Regions from separate parts of the Pseudokineococcus basanitobsidens genome, predicted to be linked through region 2. Evidence: predicted binding sites of a transcription regulator. Region 2 holds the regulator's gene; the other holds the start of a gene.
What was found. The regulator LexA, encoded in region 2, represses DNA repair genes until DNA is damaged. The targets are predictions, from matches to a motif close to TCGAACANNTGTTCGA.
Positions count from the first base shown of each region.

Region 1: the regulator LexA is predicted to act here: its motif matches at 5,008-5,023, upstream of WDZ17_RS02620 (HNH endonuclease signature motif containing protein).

Region 1 covers NZ_JBBIAA010000002.1:71,802-83,438, forward strand. Annotated here, with positions in the region: gene WDZ17_RS02600 (serine/threonine-protein kinase) at 1-690, shown strand, start outside; gene WDZ17_RS02605 (hypothetical protein) at 804-1,235, shown strand; gene WDZ17_RS02610 (DsbA family protein) at 1,348-2,109, shown strand; gene WDZ17_RS02615 (NADP-dependent oxidoreductase) at 2,289-3,209, shown strand; gene WDZ17_RS02620 (HNH endonuclease signature motif containing protein) at 3,312-4,973, opposite strand; partial or broken gene WDZ17_RS17430 (GH92 family glycosyl hydrolase) at 5,180-7,531, shown strand; gene WDZ17_RS17580 (glycoside hydrolase family 76 protein) at 7,625-9,538, shown strand; gene WDZ17_RS02630 (hypothetical protein) at 10,221-10,685, shown strand; gene WDZ17_RS02635 (endonuclease/exonuclease/phosphatase family protein) at 10,705-11,637, opposite strand, start outside.
Region 2 covers NZ_JBBIAA010000005.1:127,634-139,270, forward strand. Annotated here, with positions in the region: gene WDZ17_RS07230 (chymotrypsin family serine protease) at 1-281, shown strand, start outside; gene WDZ17_RS07235 (hypothetical protein) at 363-626, shown strand; gene WDZ17_RS07240 (MFS transporter) at 790-2,034, opposite strand; gene WDZ17_RS07245 (vitamin B12-dependent ribonucleotide reductase) at 2,236-5,106, opposite strand; gene nrdR (transcriptional regulator NrdR) at 5,207-5,698, opposite strand; gene WDZ17_RS07255 (NCS2 family permease) at 6,024-7,520, opposite strand; gene WDZ17_RS07260 (LysM peptidoglycan-binding domain-containing protein) at 7,721-8,284, opposite strand; gene lexA (transcriptional repressor LexA) at 8,899-9,600, shown strand; gene WDZ17_RS07270 (UdgX family uracil-DNA binding protein) at 9,690-10,358, opposite strand; gene WDZ17_RS07275 (ATP-dependent DNA helicase) at 10,449-11,637, opposite strand, start outside.

The DNA of each region.
Region 1 (11,637 bases), on a different contig from region 2:
CGGGGCCACGACGGCCGGGGCCACGACGGGCGTGCGGCAGACCCGTGGGCGAGACCGCAGGACGACGCCGGCCCCGCCGGGCCCCTGCCCGTGATCGGCCCGGGCACGCCGGCCGCACCCCGGCGCCGCCCCGACCGGCCGGGCCTGCGGGCGGCGTGGGCGGCGGCGCTGGTGGCCGCCTCCTCCCTCGTCCCGGTGGTCGGCGTCCTCGTCGGCGCGCTCGTCGTGGTCCTGGCCCGCACCGTCGACCGCAGCCACGGCTGGGTCGAGCGACGCCGCGAGCTCGTCGGGCCCCGCCGCGGCGACGTCCCCCTCGCGGTGCTGCGCTCGCCGCTGCCCCTGCTCGCGGCGCTGGTGACCGGCGCCTTCTCCCTGCTGCTGCCCGTGGCCGTGGCCGCCGCGGTCGTCTTCCTCGTCGGCGTGGTCCTCGGCGACGCCGGCGTGGTGCCCGGCGACCCCGTCTCCCTGGCCGCGGGCGCGGCTGCCGGCGTCCTGGTCGCCTGGTACGGCCCGGGAGGTCGTCGGCTCCGGCGCGGCGCCGTGCTCGTCACGCGGACCCTGCCGACGGGACCGGCGGGGCGGGTGCTCGTCGTCGTCGCCCTGCTCGTGGTCGCCGCGGGGGTCTGGCTGGCGGTCACCGGCACCGCGCCCGACTGGAGACCACTGCCGCAGGCACCCCCCGGCCTGTGACCTGCCAGGGGACCCGGAGCCTCGTCGGGCCCTCGTCCCGGTCCGGTGCTCGAGGCCCGGCCGGGCGCGGAGGGGCCGAGGGGTAGCCCGGGCGCTCGACGTAGCCTTCGGTCGTGACCAAGAGCCGCCTCTCCGCGTCGAGGGGGACCCGTCGACCCGGAGGGCGGCCGCGCCGCGCCGGGGCGCTCACGGTCCTCGGGTCGGTCCTCGTGCCGGTCCTGGGGCTCGTTCTCGCGGCCGGCCCCGCGCACGCGGCCGTCGCGCCCCCCGTGGTCGTCACCGCGCAGCCCGCGGCCCTCTCCGCGTCGTCGACGCCTGCGGACCCGAGCGCGTCGGCCGGTGCTGCCGCGAGCCCGTCCCCGAGCCCGGGGCAGCGCCCCTCGGGCGTGGGCTCGGCGACGGCGTCGCCGGTGGGGCCGAGGGACGAGACGGGGACGGGCATCGTGCTCCCGCTGCTCGCGGCGACCGTGGTCGGCCTCGTGGCCCTCGGGCTGCTCTTCGCCTCCGCCGTGACCCGGCGCCAGCGCGAGGAACGCCGCCTGTAGCCCGTTCGTCGTCCGGGAGGTGGTACCGCGCGTCGCCGCGGGCCCGCCGTCCGACCGACAGGCCCCAGCACCCCTGCCGAGCACCCCGACCCCGCCCCGGAGGCGAGCACCGATGAGCCCGGACCCGCGCAAGCCCTCCAAGGCGGAGCGACAGGCCGACGCCCGCGCCAAGGCCCGCGCCATGCGCGAGCAGCGCGAGCGCGCCGCGCGCCGCAAGAGGCTCGGTCTCGTGACGGCCGCGGCCCTGGTCGCGGCGGCCGTCGTGGCCGTGGTGGTGGTCGCCGTCGTCTCGGGGCAGGAGGACGACGTGCCGCAGGCCACGCCGACCTCCTTCACCGAGGACGGCGGCTACGTGACGGGTGAGGCGGACGCGCCGGTCTCGGTGACGATCTACCAGGACTACCAGTGCCCGTTCTGCGCGCAGTTCGAGCAGACGAACGGAGAGTTCATCTCCGGCCTGCGGGACTCCGGCGACATCTCGGTCACCTACCACCCGCTGAACCTGCTGAGCCGCTTCGGCGACTACTCCGTCCGCTCGGCGAGCGCCGCCGTGTGCGTGGCGGAGGAGGCGCCCGAGCAGTTCCTCGCGTTCAACGACGCCCTCTACGACAACCAGCCGCCCGAGGGCGGCGACGGCCTTAGCGACGCCCAGATCACGTCCGTCGCCGACGAGGCGGGCGTCCCGGGCGACGTCGACAGCTGCATCACGAGCGGCCGGTACACCGACTGGGTCGACCAGGTCACCGAGGACCGCGACGAGCGGGTGCAGGGCACGCCGACCGTGCTCGTGGACGACCAGCAGGTCGAGGACGTCGCCCAGTTCCAGGCGGTCGTCACCGACGCCGTGGCCGGGACGGCGCCCGCCTCCTCCTGAGCCCGGCGCCGGCGCCTGCTGCTCCGCCGCCGTCCTCGACGTCCCGGACCCCGGCCGGGGGGTGACGCCGGATCCGGTGGAGGTCGACCGCGGCGGTCCGCGGGGCACACGCGCGGCGGTCCCGGTGTTGACCGCAGGCGACAAGGACCTGAGCCCCTGCACCGGACGAGGAGCACCTCATGCGCGCAGTCCAGTACTCCACCTACGGCAGCCCCGCCGACGCCCTGTCGGTCGTCGACGTCGACGAGCCCCACGCCGGACCCGGTGCGGTCCGCGTCCGGGTCGAGGCGGCCGGCGTCAACCCGGTCGACTGGAAGGTCGTCGCGGGCGCCATGGTCGGCGCCTCCGCCGGTGACCCCGTCCCCGGCGGCGCGGTGACCGCCGGCAAGGACGTGGCGGGGGTCGTCGACGAGGTCGGCGACGGCGTCGGTGACGTCGCCGTGGGGGACCGCCTGGTCGGGTCCGCAGCCTCGGGCGCGCTCGCGGAGCACGCCGTCCTCGACCTGTGGGCGCGCCTGCCGGAGACCGTGACGGCCGAGCAGGCGGCGACGCTGCCGGTCCCCGCCGAGACGGCCCTGCGGGTCCTGGAGCTGCTCGACCTCCAGGACGGGCAGACGCTCCTGGTCGACGGCGGCGCGGGGGCCGTCGGCATCGCCATCACGCAGATCGGCCTCGCCCGGGGCCTCCGCGTCGTGTCGACCGCCAGCGAGGCCAACCACGACTTCCTGGTCCAGCTCGGCGCGACGCCCACGACCTACGGCGACGGGCTCGTCGGCCGCGTCCGGGCGGTCGCGCCCGACGGGGTGCACGGCGCCCTGGACGCGGCGGGCAAGGGGTCGGTGCCCGACCTCGTCGAGCTGACGGGGGAACCGTCCAAGGTCGTCACCATCGCGGACTTCGGTGCCGGCGAGCTCGGCGTCCACGTCTCCAGCGGGGACGACGAGCGCGAACGCCGCGTGCGCGAGGCGGTGCAGCTCGCCGGTCAGGGCGTCGTGCTGGTCCCCGTGGCGCGGACCTACGCGCTCGAGGACGCCGTCGCCGCCTACGAGGAGAGCCGGAGCGGGCACGTCCGCGGCAAGCTCCTCGTCGTGCCGCGCTGACCCGAGCAGCCGCCGGGGGCGACGGCTCTCGTGGCCGTCGCCCCCGGTCGCCGCGAGGCGTGCCGTGACGGGTCACCTCACCCGTCGACGTCCCCGGTGAGGTCAGCCCGTGCCCGTGCTGTCCTCGTCCTGCCCATGGTCAGGTCCCGCCGACGCGACCGTCCCCGGCGGGGAACTGCCAGTACCCCTCGCCGAGTCGTGCGGGACCTTCGAGTCGTGCGGGGCCTTCGAGTCGTGCGGGGCCTCCGATCCGGGTGGGTCGTGGAGCTCGGTGACGAGCCCTTCGAGTCGTGCGCGCCAGGGTGGTGGGGCGTGCTCGGGTGGTGGGTCGCCGGTGCGGACGACGACGGGTCTGGTGCCGACGGTGTGGACGTCGAGGTGGCCGGTGTGGGTGCGGCGGTGGTGGTGGCCGCACAGGAGGACGAGGTTGGTCAGGTCGGTGGGGCCGCCGTCGGCCCAATGGTGGGCGTGGTGGGCGTCGCAGCGTTCGACGGGTGCTCGGCAGCCCGGGGCGGCGCAGCCGCGGTCGCGCAGCGCGAGGGCGCGGCGTTGCGCGGCGGTCACGGTGTAGGCGGTCCGGCCCAGGTCGAGCGGCTCGGAGCGGGTGCCGAGGACCGCGGGCACGATCTCGGCGTCGCAGGCGAGGCGGCGCACCGCTCCGGGGGACAGGGGCGCGTCGGACGGCAGCAGTCCCGCACCGGCCACGGCGCCGGTGAGCGCGGCGAGGTCGGTGGTGACCACCACGCGGGTGCGGGCCCCGCCGGTGGTGGGCAGCCCCGCGGCGGAGGCGGGTGGGGCGCTCAGGGCCTTGTCGGCCAGCGTGACGAGGGCGTCGGCGCGGCGCTGCGGGGCGGTGCGCAGGTCCGGTCCGTGCTCCCCGGAGGGCCGCGGCCCGGCGAGCGCCTCGATCGCAGTCATGAGGGTGGCGCCGGCCTCGGGGGCCAGGCGCCCGCGCAGGTGCCAGACGCCGCGGGTGTCCGGGGAGCAGTACAGCTCCCTCCGCTGGTGGGCGCGGGCCTCGGCCCGACCCAGCAGGTCCTCCCCTTCCACGACAGGGTCGCCCAGGGCGTCACCGTCGCCGAGGCGGGGGCCGGTCAGCTCGGTGCGGGCCAGGAGCCCGCGGGCGTGGAAGCGCAGGGTGGTCAGGGGCACCTCCGGGGCGTGCTCCAGCAGGACCCGCTCCACCGCCGCGCGACCGGCGGGTCCGTAGTGCTCCGGCAGGTCCAGGACGGTGGCGGCGACGACGTCGGCGGCCTCAGCGCTGATGGTCCCGGCGGCCAGCGCCGCCCCCGTCGCGGTGCCTTCCCCCAGGCCTGCGCCGTGGCCGCCGGTGCGCCCCACCCGCTGGGCCGGCAGCCCCGACCCGGTGACGTACGCCACGGTCGCCTGCCGGCGGGCCGCGGTCGCCGGGTGCACCCCCAGCACGCTCGCGAGGTCGGTGCGCCCGTCCCCTGCCCGCGAGCGTGCCAGCACCGCCCGCGCCGCCGGGTCCGTCGACCCCGGCACCAGCGCCTCACCGCGGGAGGCGACCTCCCCCAGCACCGCGACCTGCGCGGCCTGCGCCACCCGGACCAGGGCCTCGAGCTCGACCAGCACCGCCCGCAGCGCGGGTGTCGGCACCGACCACAGGGGCAGGTCCGCGACCGCGGCACGCCCCGCCACCACCGCACCGCGCAGGCCGCCCAGGCTCGGCAGGCCACCACCCGGCACGTCACCACCCGGCACGTCACCACCCGGACCCTCGACCACCGCCCCCGCTGCCATACCCAGAACCGTAGGACCGACCACCGACAACCACCCGAACACACGTTCGACGCTGCCGTCGGGTCGTCCCGCGACATCAGGTCGGAGGACGTCGCCGCGCGCACCCTGCCGTGCACCCTTGACAACGATGTCGCCCACGAGGTTCGCTCCGTCTGTCCGGTCTGCTCGGACCATGCCCGCTGGTCGCCGACGCCCAGGAGCCCGCCGTGCCGCACCCGCGCCACCTCACCGCCCTCACCACCACCGCGCTGACCTCGACCGCACTGGTCGCCGGGCTGCTCGGGGCCGCGCCCGCGTCGGCGGCCTCCGCGGACCCGCCGGCGGAGGGACCGCTCACCGACCTCGTCAACCCCTTCATCGGGACGCAGGACGAGGGCAACACCTTCCCCGGCGCCTCGCTGCCCTTCGGGATGGTGCAGCTGTCGCCGGACAACGGGCACACGACCGGCTACGACTACACGCGGGACCGCATCCGCGGCTTCAGCGCCACGCACATCTCCGGTGTCGGCTGCGGCCTGGGCGGTGACCTGCCGGTGCTGCCGACCACCGGCGACGTGACGTCGACGGACGACGCGCAGTACGCGCTGCCCTACTCCCACGACGGCGAGAGCGCCTCTCCCGGCTACTACACCGTCCCGCTGGAGGCCCCGGCGGGCACCGTGACCGCCGAGCTGACCGCCACGACGCGCACCGGCGTCGCGCGCTACACCTTCCCCGAGACCGACGAGGCGACCGTCCTCGTCAACGCGGGCCAGGCGCTGCACCGCGTGGAGTCCAGCGAGGTCCGCGTCACGAGCGACCGGACGATCGAGACGACGGTCGTCGGCAGCGGCTTCTGCCAGGGCACGAGGCCCTACACGATGCACTTCGTCACGACCTTCGACCGGCCGTTCACCGAGGTCGGCACCTGGTCCGGGGACGAGGTCTCCGCGGGCAGCACCGAGGCCGCCGGCACCGAGCGCCAGGGCGCCTACGTGCACTTCGACGCGCGGGAGGACCGCACCGTCGAGCAGACGACGGCGCTGTCGTGGGTGGGCGCGGACGGCGCCCGCGCCAACCTCGCCGCCGAGGGCGGGCGCACCTTCGACGAGGTCCGCGCGGCCGCGGACGCCACCTGGGAGGAGCGCCTGCAGCAGGTGCGCACCGAGGGCGGGACGCCGGAGCAGCGCCGCACCTTCTACTCCTCGCTGTACCGCTCGCTGCTGACCCCGAGCGTCGCCACCGACGTCGACGGCCGCTACACGGGCTGGGACCAGCAGGTCCACGAGGCGGACGGTTTCACCTACTACCAGACCTTCTCGCTGTGGGACACCTACCGGACCCAGGAGCAGCTGCTCTCGCTGCTGGCGCCGCAGGAGTCGCGCGACATGGCGCTGTCCCTGCTCGCGGTGCAGGACCAGGGGGGCTGGCTGCCGCGGTGGGCCTACGCCACCGTCGAGACGAACATCATGACCGGTGACCCGGTGACGCCCTTCCTCGTCTCCGCCTGGCAGCAGGGGCTGCTCGCCGGGCACGAGGAGGAGGCCTACCAGGCACTGCTGCAGAACGCCGACGGCGTGCCGCCCGCGGGCAGCCAGTACAACGGGCGCGCCGGCAACGAGCAGTACCTGCGCGACGGCTTCGTGCCGCACGAGCCGGAGCGCTCCGGCAAGCCGGGGGACTACGACCTGCAGCACGGCGCCTCCGCGACGCTGGAGTACGCGCTCGCCGACGCCACCCTGTCGACGATGGCCGCGGCGCTGGGCCACGAGGAGGACGCCCGGCGGCTCGCGCTGCGGGGGCAGAGCTTCCGCAACCTCTTCGACCCCCGGACCGGTTCCTTCCGGGCCCGGGACGCCCGGGGCCTGTTCGTCGGCCCGGAGGACCCGGCGGACGCCGTCGGGTTCCACGAGGGGACGTCCTCGCAGTACACCTGGCTCGTCCAGCAGGACCTCCCGCAGCTCGTCGACCTGCTCGGCGGCGAGGACGCCGCGAACGAGCGCCTCGACGGCTTCTTCGCCTACGACCAGCTGCTCGAGGACCCCGAGCGGACCGCCCGCGAGGTGTGGGTGAACAACGCCTACGACTACTACGGGTTCAGCACGTACAACCCGCAGAACGAGCCCGACCTGCACGCGCCGTACGTGTACGGCTGGACGGGCCAACCCTGGAAGACGACCGACGTCGTGCACGCGGCGCTGACGCTGTTCACCGACGGCCCGCAGGGCATCACGGGCAACGACGACCTCGGCACCATGTCGTCGTGGCAGGTGCTCTCGGCCATGGGCATCTACCCGTCGGTGCCCGGCACCGAGGTGTGGTCGCTGTCCACGCCGGTCTTCGACCGCGTCGAGCTGGACCTCGACCCGGCCTGGTACCCGGAGGGCTCCTTCACCATCACCGCGCCGGGGACGTCGGACGACGACAGGTACGTGCAGCAGGTCCGCGTCGGCGGCCGGCTCTCGGACCGCACGTGGATCACCGGTGACGACATCCGCGCCGGGCGCGACGTGGCCTTCGAGGTCGGGCCCGAGCCCTCGGACTGGGGCACCGACGTCGACTCCGCGCCCGAGCCGCTCGTCTCCGGGCGGGTGCGCACGAGCCACCTCGCGGCCGGGCTGGAGCCGGCCTCCGCCGACCTGCTCGGCAGCGACGAGGACCAGGTCGTCGACATGGGGGCCACGCTCGTCGTCACCGACCCCGGTCGGCCGACGGTCACGCTGGCCGCGTCGGCCGACGACCCCCTGCGGGTGCGTCTGGACCGCGACGTCCTGCGCGTGCGCTCGTCCGGCCTGCCGACGACCCAGGAGGTGCCGCTGCACGTCGTCGTCCCCGGGGGCACCGCGCCGGGGACCTACGAGGTGCGCCTGTCCGCCCGCGACCGCGCCGGCGACGTCGTCGAGCGCGCCGCGACCGTGACGGTCGTCCCGGCGTGCGGCGAGCCCGGCGGCTCCTGCCCGCAGGACCTCGGCCCGGCCTACGACGTCGACGGCATCGCGACGTCGGACGCGCGGGACGAGGGTGACTTCGACGGCGGCGGCTGGAGCTTCCCGGCCGAGCAGCTGCCCGCCCCCGGGGAGCAGCTGGTGCGGGGCCGCTCGTACGTCCTGCCCGAGACGTCCGGCACGGCACCCAACTTCGTCGCCGCCCGGGGCCAGACGCTCGCGCTGGAGCCCGGGTCCTACAGCGCGCTCGACGTGCTGCTGTCCGCCCACAACGGGGACGTCAGCGGCGACGCCGTCGTCACCTACGCCGACGGGTCCACCTCGACCGGCCCGCTGACGGCGACCGACTGGGCGGCCGGCGGACCCCGCCTCGGCGAGGAGACGGCGCTGAGCGCGAACGGTCGCTACCAGGCGGCCGGTGGCGGCGACGGCCTCACCGTGCACGTCTGGCACGACGTCCTCGCCGTGGACCCGGCGCGCCGGGCCGTGTCCGTCACGCTCCCGGACGAGAGCCGGATGAAGGTCATGGCGATCAGCGCCCGGACGCCGGCGGCCGCCGGCGAGGCGCTCGACCCGGCCGCCGCGGCGCAGGACGCCTACGCGGCGATGGCCGAGCAGCTCGCCGCCGCCGACGGCTCCGGCCTCTACCGGGAGCGTGTGCCGGCGGGCGCGGGGGACCGTCCGTACTCCTTCGAGTGGCCCTTCTCGCAGGCGCACGTCGCGGCGCTCGACCTCACCGGCCTGCCGGGCGAGCAGGGGGCCGCCTTCGCCGACGACCTCGCGCGCCACGCCGCGGCCCAGGAGCTCTACTGGGACCGCTCGGGGAGCGCGACCGGGCTGCCCGGCTACGACTCCTACCCGCAGCCGCCGTACGGCGGGTCGGGCGACCTCTTCTACGACGACAACCTCTGGGTCGGGCTGGCGAAGGTCCAGGAGCACCTCATGACCGGCGACGAGGCGGCGCTCGCCCGGGCCGAGGAGGTCTTCGAGCTGGCCGTCTCCGGGTGGGACGACGACCCGTCGCACGCCGCCCCGGGCGGCGTCTTCTGGACCCAGCAGCCGGGCGACGACGACCGCAACACCGTCTCGACGATGCCGGCGGCGCAGCTCGCCGTCCGCCTCCACATGATCACGGGGAAGCAGCGGTACCTCGACTGGGCGCTGCGGATGACCTCCTGGACCGACGAGCACCTGCGGGCCCCGAACGGGCTGTACTGGGACCACCTCTCGACGGACGGGACCGTCGAGACGACGCAGTGGGCCTACAACCAGGGGGTACCCGCGGGCACGTACGCGCTGCTCTACGAGGCCACCGGCGAGCAGCGCTACCTCGACCGGGCGCAGGAGGTCGCCGAGGCCTCGTACCGGTTCTACGTGGAGGAGGGGCGGCTCGACGACCAGCCGCGGGCCTTCGTCGCCATCTGGGCGAAGAACCTCCTGCTGCTGGAGTCCGTCACCGGGGGAACGCGCTACCGGGACGCCGTGACGGCGTGGGCGCAGCGGCAGCAGGCGGACCTCGACTCGACGACCGGCCTGTACGCCGGGGACGACGGCACGACCGAGCTGCTGGACCAGGCGGCGGTCACGCAGGTGCTCGCCGTGCTCGCGTGGCCGCAGGACCGCGTCGGCCTCCTGTACTGATCGGTCCGCGCGGACCGCGCCGGGCAGCACCGCAGACGGCCGGCGCACCGGGCGTCCCGTGCTGCGCCTCCGGGGACCGCGCTGGTCCGGTCCGACGTCCGGGCCCACGCTGGGAGCATGAGCGACGCCCAGCCCCCGTCCGGCCCGACCCCCTCGGCTCCGGGGGGCTTCCGCCGCCCTCCGTCCGCGGTGGGGCTCCTCGGCGTGGGGACCTTGTTGGTCGTCCTCGGCGTCGCCGTCCCGCGGCTGGCCGCCCTCACCGCCGCCGGCACGGCGGTCGCCCTCGCGGGCCTCGTCGCCGTCCCCGTCGGTGCCGTCCTCGTCCTGCTCTCCCTGCGGCGGATGGCCCTCGGCCTGGAGGCGGTCTACGACCACCTGGAGGGGCGTGGCGGGGCGCCGGCGTCCCGGGGCCGGGTGCACGGACCTGACGGTGAGCGGACCCGACCCGCTGCCCCACCGTCCGGGCCGCCGCCGTGGTCCGGCGCGCAGGTCCTGCGACGCGCTGCGGGCGCCGGGGCGGCAGGGGCATGCTGGTCGGGCAGGTCGGGGACGAGCCAGGGAGCGGACGATGCGTCGCGGTGGGGAGCAGGCCGGCGCAGGGAGGTCCGCGCGGTCGGCGGCGTCGGGCGTGCGCGTCTCGGCGCTGTGCCGGTCCGCGGTGGACCGGCTGCAGGGGGCGGGGGTGCCGCATGACACGACCCACGCCACCGTCCGCCGGGTCCACCTCGGCACGGACGTGCTGACCGTGCACGGCTCGGGCTGGGACCTGGGTCGCTACGTCCTGTGGTCCGACGGGTCCCTGCGGGAGGTCGGCGACCGGATCGGCTGGGTGGACGAGGAGTCCGGCGCGGTCCGCCTGCGCGGCGACGCGCGCTACTGCGTCGGTCCGGGCAGCGGGGCGCCGGCGCCGCGCGGCGGTGTGTGGGCGACGTCCGTCCTCGTGCCGCACGTGGACGTCGACGACGTGGGGGCCCGCACCGACGTCGTCGTCGCCGACGACGGCGTGTCGCGCTGGGCGGACCACCCCCACGTCCCGCCGCAGCGGCCTCGGCGGGGGGCCGCGCCCGCACCGGCGCGTCCTCGAGGGCAGTGGCCGGACCTGGCCGAGGACCTGCCCGCCCGCGTCGCGCGCCGGCTCGGCACCTGACGACCCGCTCGGCGTCTCCTCAGGACCCGTCGGCCCCCGCCCCGGGGACCGTCGCGTCCACCCACACGAGACGGTGGTCGGAGGTGGGGAAGGGGGAGGTGCCCACGAGGTCGAAGAGCGGGTCCTCCTCCTGCGGCCAGAAGACGCCGGAGCCCGTGACGCGCATGCCGATCCGCGGGAGCACGTAGTCCACGCGCAGGTTCCCCGGCGGCTCGGAGAAGTCGGCGGTGTCGGTGCTGGCGGGTCCCGTCTGGCCGAGGTTGGCGCCGGCCTGGAGGACCGACTGCTCGAGCGCCCCCCGGCTCGTGGGGGCCACGTCCTGGACCCGCGGCGCGTCCAGGAGCTGCTCGGCCGCGCCGGGCACGCTGTCGCCGTCCTGCGGGTCGGCGTTCTGGTCGCCCATGACGACGAAGCGCTCGCCCCCGCCGAGACCGCCTGTCACGCCGTCGTCGTCGTAGACGTAGCGGCTGCGCGCGGGGGAGACGTAGTCGGCCCAGAAGCGGATCTCGTCGGCGTTGCGGAGCCCGTTGCGGTCCTCGGGGCCGTCGAAGGTCGGCGGCGTCGGGTGGCTCACCAGCGCGTGCACGGTCCGGGCGCCCACCCGCACGGGCACGTCCCAGTGGCTCTTGCTCGACAGGCGCAGCACCTCGAGCTCCTCGGCGGAGTAGAAGTCGTGCGGCGCAGGCGTGCTCGGGTCGTCGGGCAGCCGCGAGCCGGGCATGTCGGCCCAGCGGAAGGTCTGGAAGGTGCGGACCTCGTCCTGCACGACGGGGTACCGGGAGAGGACCGCCATGCCGTACTGGCCGGGGAAGGCGCCGAACCCGTAGGCGTCACCCGGGCCGCCCACGGTGCCGTCACCGTCCAGGTCGTAGCCCGAGGGGAGCCCCGTGTTGACGTCGCCCGAGAAGGAGAACGGGTAGCTGATCGGCTCGGCCCCGCCCTGGGAGACGCC
Region 2 (11,637 bases):
TCACCCGCGGCGTCGTCACCGCCGTGGAGCTCGACGGCGTCGCCGTCGGCTACCCCGCCGGCGTCCTCACGTTCGACGACCAGGTCGAGGTGTCGGGTACCGACGGCGCCTTCAGCGCCGGCGGCGACAGCGGGTCCCTCGTGTACGACCCGGCCACCGGCGCAGCGGTGGGCCTGCTCTTCGCGGGCTCCGAGCGCGGAGGACCGGAGGGCAGCGGCCTCACCTTCTGCAACCCCGTCGACGCCGTGCTCTCGGCGCTCGGCGTGCGGCTGCTGACCTGAACGGCGCGGCGCGGCGGCACGGGCCGGCCCACCGTCGTCGTCCGCGCTGAGGGCCAGGCCCCGGCGGAGCACACTTCCGTCATGACGGCAGCACCGGAGGACGCGGGCCGGGCGTCCCGCGAGGCCGCCTCGGCGGCGAAGTCCCGGCTGGCCGGGGTGCTCGCCGGCGACGGCCGGGTCAACGGCGTCGGCGTCGTGCGCTGGCGCAGCGCGTACGCGGTGCGCGTGAGCGTCGTCACCGAGGAAGACCGTCCCGACCTGCCCGCGGAGGTCGACGGCGTCCCCGTCCGGGTGGAGGCCGTGGGCGAGATCACGGCGGGACCGGTCCGGGACGGGCCGTCGTGACCGCCACCGGCTCGGGCGCAGGGGGCGTCCTCGCCGACGAGGAGGGCGCGGACGGTCGAGCCGGTCTCCCGCGCGGTCGGCGGGCCGCGGCACCCGCGCCTCCCGAGCGACGCCGGACCGCTGGTCCGCCGCGCCGGCCTCGACCGGCGTCCTGGCGGTGGGCTCAGTCGTCGACGGGCCGACGCAGGAGCACCACGAGCGCCACGGCGGCCAGCACGCCGACGCCGACCCCGAGGACCTCCGCCGCCCCGGGGAGCCCGGTCGCCAGCGACAGCCCCCCGACGGCGACGACGGGCAGCGAGATGGCGACGTACAGGACGACGAAGAGCGTCGAGACGACCTCCCCCGTCCGGCCCTGCGGGCTGCCGGCGCGGACCGAGGCCACGCCCGCCCGGAACGCCGTGCCGTGGCCTGCCCCCAGCACCGCGGCGGCGACGACGAAGACCGTGAGCGTGCGGGTGAGCAGGCCGAGGACCAGCAGCGCCGCCCCGAGGACGAGGACCGCGCACCCTGCCGGGAGGGCGCGCCGGGTGGACGCGCCCGACGTGAGGACCTGCGCGACGACCGAGGCGAGGAAGGGCACGCCGACGACGGCGCTCGCCGCCACGACGTCCGCCACCCCGAGGGCCTCGCGCAGCAGACCCGGCGCCACCGCGGTGAAGAGCCCGAACACGGCGAAGCCTGCGAACCCGGCGACGGCGGCGGGGACGAAGCTGCGCCGGACCTCCGGCGGCACCGTCGGCCGCAGGAGGTGCGGTCGCCACGCGGCGAGCGGTGCGCGGCCCGGCGGGCCGTCCCCCGCCGCCTCGCGGCGCCGGGAGCCGGACGTCTCGGGCTGCCACCAGGTCAGCAGCGCGGCGGGCACGAGCAGCAGCAGGTGGACGAGGTAGGGCGCCCGCAGCGGTGCGGACCAGGCCTGGGCCACGGCGGCGGAGACCACCGGGCCGAGCCCCAGGCCGAGCACGTTGACGGACGTGGCCGTCGCCGTGGCGCCGCGCGACCACGTCGCCGGGGCGACCTCGACGACCGCGGCCGTCGCCGCCCCGGTGAAGATCCCGGCGGACAGCCCGGAGAGCACGCGTCCCAGCACGAGGAGGGTCAGCCCGTCCGCGAGCAGGAAGCAGCCCGCGCTCGCCGCGGCGGCGAGCAGGCCCAGCCCCAGCACCGGGCGCCGACCGACGCGGTCGGACAGCTCGCCGAGGACGACGAGGGCCACCAGCACGCCGACCGCGTACGTCGCGAAGAGCGAGGTCTGCACGAGAGGCCCGAAGCCGAGACGCTCGGCGTACCGCTGGTAGAGCGGGGTGGGCAGCGTCGCGCCGGCCATCACGAGCGCGAAGACCAGGGCCGCGCCGACGAAGCGGGCGCCGGCGACCGCTCGCGCCGGACGACCCACCGTGGTCCCCACCTCTCCCGGCCTCCTCCTCGTCGCCCCGCTCACGTCCGACCACGGCAGGGAGCGCGGGGGCTGATCCCCCGGGGCAGCCGTGGAGCCGGCGGGCCCGGGGCCGCAGGGCGTCCCCCACGACGTCCTGGACGTGTCTCGCCTCCGACGCACCGCACCCCAGCCCCTCCGTGGAGGAGCCGGGGGCTGCGGTGACGGGACGGCTCAGCTGCAGCCGGAGGTGCTGCCGCAGCCCTCGCAGACGTAGCAGCTCCCCGCGGGGCGCATCTTGGTGCCGCAGGTGAAGCACATCGGCGCGTCCGTCGCGGTGCCGAGGGACTCCATGAGCTCGCTCGAGGAGTGCACCTCGACCGGTGCCTTCCGCGCCGTGGCCGCACCGGCGCCGGAGTCGGCCACCTCGTGCGGCAGCCGGGACGCAGGAGCGGCGTCCGCGACCTTGGTGTCCACCGAGTGCGAGACGGCGTCGAAGTCGTCCTGGTCGTCGGTGGGCGCGTAGGAGCCGGTGTCGAGCTGACGGGCGCGCTCCTCGGCCGTGTGGATGCCGAGGGCGGAGCGCGTCTCGAAGGGCAGGTGGTCCAGGGCGAGGCGCCGGAACATGTAGTCCATGACCGACTGGCTCATCCGCACGTCCGGGTCGTCCGTCAGGCCCGCCGGCTCGAAGCGCATGTTGGTGAACTTCTCGACGTAGGTCTCCAGCGGGACGCCGTACTGCAGCGCCACCGAGATGGCGATGGAGAAGGCGTCCATGACGCCCGCCAGCGTCGACCCCTGCTTGCCCAGCTTGAGGAACACCTCGCCGAGGCCGGCGTCGGGGTAGGAGCCCGCCGTCAGGTACCCCTCGGCCCCGCCCACGGAGAAGGACGTCGTGATGGACGGGCGCGACTTCGGCAGACGGCGGCGGGTCGGCCGGTACTCCACGACCGGCGCCGCAGGCTCCGCCTGCGTGCTCTTGGCCGCCTTACCGTCGCCGAGCGGCTGGCCGACCTTGCAGTTGTCGCGGTACAGCGCGACGGCCTTCAGCCCCAGCTTCCAGGACTGGAAGTAGGCGTCCTGGACCTCCTCGACCGTCGCCGTCTCGGGCAGGTTCACGGTCTTCGAGATCGCGCCGGACAGGAACGGCTGGCACGCGGCCATCATCCGGATGTGCCCCATGGGACGGATGGCCCGCTCCCCGATGGCGCAGTCGAAGACCTCGTAGTGCTCCGGCCGGAGCCCCGGGGCGTCGACGACGCTGCCGTGCTGGGCGATGTGCTCGACGATCGCCTCGACCGTCTCCTCGGCGTAGCCGAAGGCCCGCAGCGCCCGCGGGATGGTCTGGTTGACGATCTGCATCGACCCGCCGCCGACCAGCTTCTTGAACTTCACGAGCGAGAAGTCCGGCTCGATCCCCGTGGTGTCGCAGTCCATCATGAAGCCGATGGTCCCGGTGGGCGCCAGGACGCTCGCCTGGCTGTTGCGCCAGCCGTTCCGGGCGCCGATGTCGTTGCCCTCCGCCCAGGTGCGCGTGGCGAGGCGGTGCACGTCGGCGTCGGTGCCGTGCAGCGTGCGGATCTCGTCGTTCGCCGCGGCGTGCTTGCGCATGATCCGCGCGTGCCCCTCGGCGTTGCGGGCGTAGCCGTCGTAGGGGCCGACCACGCCGGCGAGCTCGGCGGAGCGCTTGTAGGCGGCCCCCGTCATGAGCGAGGTGATCGACGCCGCGAGGGCGCGCCCGCCGTCGGAGTCGTAGGCCAGCCCGGAGGCCATGAGCAGCGCCCCGAGGTTGGCGTACCCGATGCCGAGCTGGCGGTAGGCGCGCGTCGTCTCCCCGATGGCCTGCGTCGGGAAGTCCGCGAAGCAGATCGAGATGTCCATCGCCGTGATGACGAGCTCGACCGACCGGGCGAACCGCTCGGCGTCGAAGGAGCCGTCCTCGCGCAGGAACGTCAGCAGGTTGAGGCTCGCCAGGTTGCAGCTCGAGTTGTCGAGGTGCATGTACTCCGAGCACGGGTTCGAGGCGTTGATGCGCCCCGACTCCGGCGACGTGTGCCAGTCGTTGATCGTGTCGTCGTACTGCAGGCCCGGGTCGGCGCACTCCCACGCAGCCGTGGCGATGGAGGACCAGAGCTCGCGGGCGTCCACCTCCTCGACCACCTCGCCGGTCGTCCGGGCACGCAGGCCGAAGGAGGTGCCGTCCTCCACCGCCCGCATGAACTCGTCGCTGACCCGCACCGAGTTGTTGGCGTTCTGGTACTGGACGGAGGTGATGTCCTCGCCACCCAGGTCCATGTCGAAACCGGCGTCCCGCAGCGCGCGGATCTTGTCCTCCTCGCGCGCCTTCGTCTGCACGAACTCCGCGATGTCGGGGTGGTCGACGTCCAGGACGACCATCTTCGCCGCGCGCCGGGTGGCCCCGCCGGACTTGATGGTCCCGGCCGAGGCGTCCGCGCCGCGCATGAAGGAGACGGGTCCGGACGCCGTCCCGCCGGAGCCGCGCAGGAGCTCCTTCGAGGAACGGATCCGCGAGAGGTTGAGACCCGCGCCGGAGCCGCCCTTGAAGATCATCCCCTCCTCGCGGTACCAGTTGAGGATCGAGTCCATCGAGTCGTCGACGGACAGGATGAAGCAGGCCGAGACCTGCTGCGGGCTCGAGGTACCCACGTTGAACCACACGGGGCTGTTGAACGAGAAGACCTGGTGCAGCAGCATCCACGTGAGCTCGTGCTCGAAGACCTCGGCGTCCGCCTCGCTCGCGAAGTAGCCGTGGTCGCGGCCCGCACGCCCGTAGGTGAGCACGACGCGGTCGACGAGCTGCCGCAGCGACGTCTCACGGGTGTCGCTGCCCAGGGCGCCGCGGAAGTACTTCGTCGTGACGATCGTGGAGGCGTTGGCGCTCCAGGAGGCCGGGTACTCGACGCCCCGCTGCTCGAAGATCGTCGCGCCGGTGCGCCAGTTCGTCTGGACGACGTCGCGGCGCTCCCACTCCACCTCGTCGTAGGGGTGCGTGCCGGCGGTCGTGAAGAGCCGCTCGACCTTCAGGCCCTTGCTCTTGCCCTGTCCCTTGCCCGCGGAGCGGGGGCGCGGCGTCGTCTCGGTCATGGGTGCCTCTTCCACTGGTGGTTCTCATGTCGGGCGGTCGTGCCGGGTCGGTCGGGTGCCACGAGCCGCCGCGCGGCACGGGCGGCGCACGGCGGGTGGGTCAGGGGTGCAGCAGCGGCGCGTCGGCCCCCGGGGACGCAGCGGTCTCGCGCTCGGCCCGCAGGAGGGTGATCGCCGTCTCGAAGTCGTCCAGGGAGTCGAAGGCCTGGTAGACGGACGCGAAACGCAGGTACGCCACCTCGTCGAGCTCCCGCAGCGGTGCGAGGACGGCGACGCCGACCTCGTGGGCCTCGACCTCCGCCGTCCCCGACGTGCGGACCGTCTCCTCGACCTGCTGCGCGAGCAGCGCGAGGCGGTCCTCCGTCACCGGCCGCCCCTGGCACGCCTTGCGCACGCCCGTGAGGACCTTCTCCCGGCTGAACGGCTCGGTCGTGCCGGAGCGCTTGACCACCGTGAGGCTCGCGGCCTCCATGGTCGTGAACCGGCGCCCGCAGCTCGGGCACTGGCGCCTGCGGCGGATGGCGGTGCCGTCGTCGGTCGCGCGCGAGTCGACGACGCGGGAGTCGGGATGACGGCAGAACGGGCAGTGCACGGGCTCTCCCCTCGCGGGCGGCACGACGACAGGGCACCCACCGGCTGCGGGCGCCTCGGCGGCCGCTCCACAGGGTGTGGATCGTTCGACCTGGGCATCCACAACCTGTGGACGAACCACAGCCGTGCAACTACCAGATGTTGGGGTGAACGGTAGGCCGCACGTCGGTCTTCCGCAAGGACCCGGCGGGTCCCCGGACGTGGTGACGCCCCGTCCGCCCCGGGCTGCGCCGGCGTTCGTGAGGACCACGCCGCCCAGGGTGGGGCCGACCACCGACAACGGCCGGCGGCCTCCGCCGAGGCTCCCGTGGGACGGCGTGCGCGGGTCAGCGGGTGAGGAGGTCCTGCACGGGACCGATCGTGAAGTACAGGACGAACGTCGCCGCGACGACCCACAGCAGGGGGTGGACGGTCCTGGCGCGACCGCCGACGACGGCCAGGAGGACGTAGGTGATGAAGCCGGCCCCGATGCCGACGGTGATCGAGTAGCTGAACGGCATGAGGACGACGGTGAGGAAGGCCGGCAGGGCGATGCCCAGGTCGTCCCAGCGGATCTTCGTGATCTGGCTCATCATCAGGAAGCCGACGACCACGAGTGCCGGGCTCGCGGCCTCGTAGGGCACGAGCGCCACCAGCGGGGCGGCGAAGACCGCGACGAGGAACCCCAGCCCCGTGACCACGCTCGCGAGCCCGGTGCGCGCACCGTCCCCCACGCCCGCCGCGGACTCGACGAAGCTCGTGGCGCTGGAGGCGCTGGCCGCCCCGCCGGCCACCGTGGCGAGCGAGTCGACGAGCAGGATGCGCTGGCTGCCGAGCGGGTTGCCCTCCTCGTCGAGCAGGCCCCCCTCCGCACCGACCGCGACCATCGTCCCCATCGTGTCGAAGAAGTCGGCGACGACGAGCGTGAAGACGACCAGCGCGGCGGTGACGACGCCGAGGGCCGCCACGCCGCCGACCAGGCTGAAGGCCCCGAGCAGGGACAGGTCCGGCCAGGACAGCCAGTCCGCGGGCACCGAGGGCACCGACAGGCTGAAGCCGGTGGGGTTCGGCGTGTCCCCCCCGACCTGCGGCCCGATGTCGAAGGCGGCCTGCAGGGCCAGGGCGAGCGCGGTCGCGACGACGACGCCGATGAGCAGCGCCCCCCGCACGCGGCGCGCCACGAGGACCACCGTGAGCAGCAGCCCCACGACGAAGACGACGGTCGGCCAGCCGCGCAGGGACCCTCCGACGCCGAGCTCGAGGGGCGTCCCACCGCCCTCCGGCGGCCGGACGAAGCCGGCGTTCACGAGGCCGACGAGCGTGAGGAAGAGACCGATCCCCACGCTGATCGCGGTCTTCAGCTGACCCGGCACGGCCCGGAGGACCGCTCGGCGGAACCCCGTCAGGACGAGCACCAGGATCACCAGGCCCTCGACGACGACGAGCCCCATGGCCGCCGGCCACGTCATCCCCGGCAGGCTCGCCACCCCGTAGGCGACGAAGGCGTTGAGCCCCAGCCCCGCCGCGAGGCCGATCGGGAAGCGCCCCAGCAGACCCATGAGCACGGTCATGACCGCGGCGACCAGGGCCGTGACCGCGGCGACCGCCGGCAGGTCGGGGGCGTCGCCACCGCCCAGGTAGGTGCCCGTCGAGTCCGGGACCGTGCCGATGATCAGCGGGTTGAGGACGACGATGTACGCCATCGCCACGAAGGTCACGAGGCCCCCGCGCACCTCGCGACCGACCGTCGAGCCCCGCGCCGTGACACCGAAGTAGCGGTCGAGCCGCCCGGTCGTCGGCTGCTCGCCGGCCGTGGCGGCCGTCTCGGGTCCGGTCCTGCTCATGCGGTCCTCCACGGGGAGGCCGCGGGGCGCGACCGGGACCGCGCCCCACGGCGGTGCTGGCGCTGGGCGTCGGCACTCTGGCAGAGGAGCCCCCGCCCCGGGGCCCGGCCCCACGAGCCGGGCACCACCGGGCGGGGACCGCCGACCGCAGCCCTGCCGCCCCGGGGCGGGGAGCCGCGACCCGGGTCGCCGCCCTGCCCTCAGGAGGGCACGAGCAGCCGGTCCCCCACCGCCACGTCCGCCGACGTGAGGCCGTTGAGCTCCTCGATCTCCAGGACGACGTCGCGCACGTCCTCCCCGGGGGCCGCCACCTCGTCGGCGAGGGACCAGAGCGTGTCCCCGGGCAGCACGACGACCTCGGCCGTCGTCGCCACGACGCCGGGGTCCGGCACGGACGCGCGCGCCGCCGCCGCCGGCGACGGGACCGAGGCGGCGCCGACGGCCAGGAGGAGGACGCCTCCCGCGAGCAGGAGCGTGCTCACCGTCAGGGCGAGGCGACCCCGCCGCGTGACGTGCAGCCGCCCGCCCTCGCCGCCGGGGGCGTGCGCGGCGGCGGCGTCCTCCGCCGCCGGGAAGGGGACCGCGCGCACGCGGCGCGGCACCCCGTCCCCGACGAGCGCGAGGGGCGCCACCGCCGGTCCGCACTCCCCGTGCGGGGACGGTCCGGGACGCGACCGGCGGCCGGCCCCACCGGCGGGCACGAGCGCGAGGTGGCGGCGACGGGCCCCGCCCGCGAACGACGGCTGCAGGACGAGGACGCTCATGAGGACCTCCGGGTCGGTGGCCGCGGCCCGTGTCGAGCAGGGTCCGGGGCGGCGGCGTGCGGGTCGAGGGGCGGTGCGCCCGTCCGCGGCTGCGGCTCGAACGCGCTTTCGATCGAACGTCTGTGCGATGTCTACCAGCGTCGGCGCGACCCGTCCAGGGCCGCACCCTCCGCGACGGGCACGACTCCAGCACCGACCACCGACAACGCCCCCGCGGCGCCGGTCGGGGGCGGGGCCGGTCGGGGGCGTCGGTCGGGGGCGTCGGTCGGGGGCGCCGGTCGGGGGGCGCCGGTCGGGTGTGCGCGCAAGGAGCGCCGCCCGTCCCGGCACGACACGTCCGCGACACGCTCGAACAGGTGTTTGATCACGACCCCCGGCGTCCCTACGGTGGAGCGGCACGGCGGGCGCAGGAGGGCGCGGGTCGGGCACCGAGCTCAGGAGGCGACGTGGCGCGGCGCACGGACGAGGACCGGACAGGCACGTCGGAGGCAGGTACGTCGGGGACAGGCACGTCGGAGGCAGGTACGTCGGGGGCGGGCACGTCGGCGACGGGGGACGGCCCGGGCCGGCGGCAGGCCGAGGGGGGCGTCGCCGAGGGGGGCAGCGTGGTCGAGATGCCGGACGCCCCCGCGGCGCGCGACGGGCTCACCACCCGCCAGCGCAAGGTGCTGGAGTGCATCGGCGACGCCGTGAGCCGGCGTGGGTACCCGCCGAGCATGCGCGAGATCGGCGAGGCCGTCGGCCTGACGAGCCCCTCGAGCGTCTCGCACCAGCTGGCGGCCCTGCAGCGCAAGGGCTACCTGCGCCGGGACCCGCGGCGACCCCGGGCGATCGAGGTCGTGCAGCCCGGCGCGCTCCCGGCGGAGGCCGGCGGCGACGGTCCGGCCCCGGTCCTGCGCGCCGTGGACGTCGACGAGACGGGCTCGGGCGACGAGCGCCCGGCGGCCACCTACGTCCCCGTGGTCGGCCGGATCGCGGCCGGCGGCCCCATCCTCGCGGAGCAGGCGGTCGAGGACGTCTTCCCGCTCCCCCGCCAGCTCGTCGGGGACGGACAGCTCTTCCTGCTGCGGGTCGCCGGCGACTCGATGGTCGACGCCGCCATCTGCGACGGCGACTGGGTCGTCGTCCGTCAGCAGCCGGTCGCGGAGAACGGCGAGGTCGTGGCCGCCATGATCGACGGCGAGGCCACCGTCAAGGTCTTCCAGCGCCGCGACGGCCACGTGCGCCTGCTCCCGCGCAACGAGGCGTACGCCCCGATCCCGGGCGACGAGGCGACCGTGCTGGGCCGCGTGGTCGCCGTCCTGCGCAGCGTCTGACGTCGCGCCCCCCGACCGGCGCCCCCGTCCGGCGCCCCCGGCCGGCGCCCCCGTCGGGCGCCGGCCGGGCCCGTCGCCGGGCCCTGGGGTCAGGCGCCGCCCAGCGCCGCCACGGCGACGCGCAGGTCCGCGACGAGCCCGTCGCGGGCCTGCGCCCGCTGGTCGTCCGGCGTCCTCAGCACCGCGGACGGGTGGATGGTCGCGACGAAACGCTTCGGGCCCCGGGAGGTCTCGCGCTCCAGCACGACGCCGCGCTCCTTCGTGACGCGGAACGAGGGCCCCAGCAGGGCGCGCCCCGCCGTGGCCCCGAGCACGACGACGACCTCGGGGTCCACGGCCGCCAGCTCGGCGGTGAGCCAGGGAAGGCAGGCCGTGACGTGGCCGGCGTCCGGCGTCGCGTGGATCCGACGCTTCCCCGGCGCGCTCTGCGTGAAGCGGAAGTGCTTGACGGCGTTGGTGACGTAGACGTCCTCCCGGGCGAGGCCGGCCTCGGCGACGGCCTCCTGGAGCAGCCGCCCCGCCGGCCCGACGAAGGGGACGCCCCGCCGGTCCTCGGAGTCCCCCGGCTGCTCGCCGACGAGGGCCACGCGCCCGGAGGCCGCGCCGGCGGAGAACACGACCTGCGTCGCCGGCTCCCACAGCTCGCAGCCGCGGCAGGCGCGCGCCGCCTCGCGCAGGTGCTCGACGTCGCGCCGCGCCGGGTCGTCGGGGACCCACCCGGCGGCACCGGGGCGGTCGGGACGGGAGGGGGCGGCCATGCGGGCACGGTAGGTCGGCCGCCGCGTCGTCGCCCGTCGCCGGACCCCTCACCCGTCGGCGACGCCGGCGTCGCACCGCGGCGCGGTGCGTCAGGCGGAGGCGGCCTCTGCCTCCCGCGCCGCGGCGTCGAGCCGTCGCAGCGCCCCGAGGACGACGTCGCGGTCGGAGGTCGCCCACAGGGGCGGCAGGCTCGCCCGCAGGAACCCGCCGTACCGCGCGGTCGCCAGCCGGGGGTCCAGCACCGCGACGACGCCGCGGTCGGCGCTCGAGCGGACGAGGCGGCCCGCCCCCTGCGCCAGGCGCAGCGCGGCGTGCTGCGCCGAGACGGCGAGGAACCCGTTGCCGCCGGCGCGCGCGACGGCCTCGGCCCGCGCCGACAGGAGCGGGTCGTCGGGCCGGGGGAACGGGATGCGGTCGATCGTCACGAGCTGGCAGGAGGGGCCGGGCACGTCGACGCCCTGCCACAGCGACAACGTGCCGACGAGGACGCTCGTCGGGTCGGCGGCGAACTCGCGGACGAGCGTCGGTGTGACGTCGTCGCCCTGGCAGAGCACCGGGACGTCGAGCCGCTCCCGCAGCACCTCCGCGGCGGCCTCGGCGGCACGCCGCGAGGAGAAGAGCCCGAGGGTGCGACCGCCCGCGGCGCGCACCAGCTCGGTGACCTCGTCGACGACCGGGGTCCCGGCCCCCTCCCGGCCCGGCGCGGGCAGGTGCCGGGCGAGGTAGAGGATGCCCTGCCGCGGGTAGTCGAAGGGGCTGCCGACGTCGAGGCCGTCCCAGGCGGGGCCCGGGCCCGCGTCCTCGTCCCCGGCGGGCGGGCGGGCGAGGCCGACCGCCTGGGCGGCGCCGGTGAAGGTGCCGCCCGTCGTCAGCGTCGCCGAGGTCATGACGACGGTGCGCTCGGCGAAGAGCGCCTCGCGCAGGAGGCCGGCGACCTGCAGCGGGGCGACGTGCAGCGACCGCCGTGCCGCCGACGGCGTCGAGGCGAGGTCGGAGACCGAGAGCCACAGGACGTCGTGCTCCGACCCGGCGGCCATCCGCTCGGCCACCTCGTGCACCTCGCCGACGGCTGCCTTGGCGACGGCGAGGGCACCGGCGAGGGCGTCCGTGGGGCGCTCGCCGGGCGGCGGCCGCAGGCGGCCGACGAGCTCGCGCGCCGCGTCCCGCACCGACGACACGGACAGGTGCACCAGCTCGGGCAGCCCGCGGACGAAGCGGCCCTCCTCGACCTCGGCCAGCGCGACGCCGAGGTCCTCGCCCGCCTGGTCGAGACGCTCC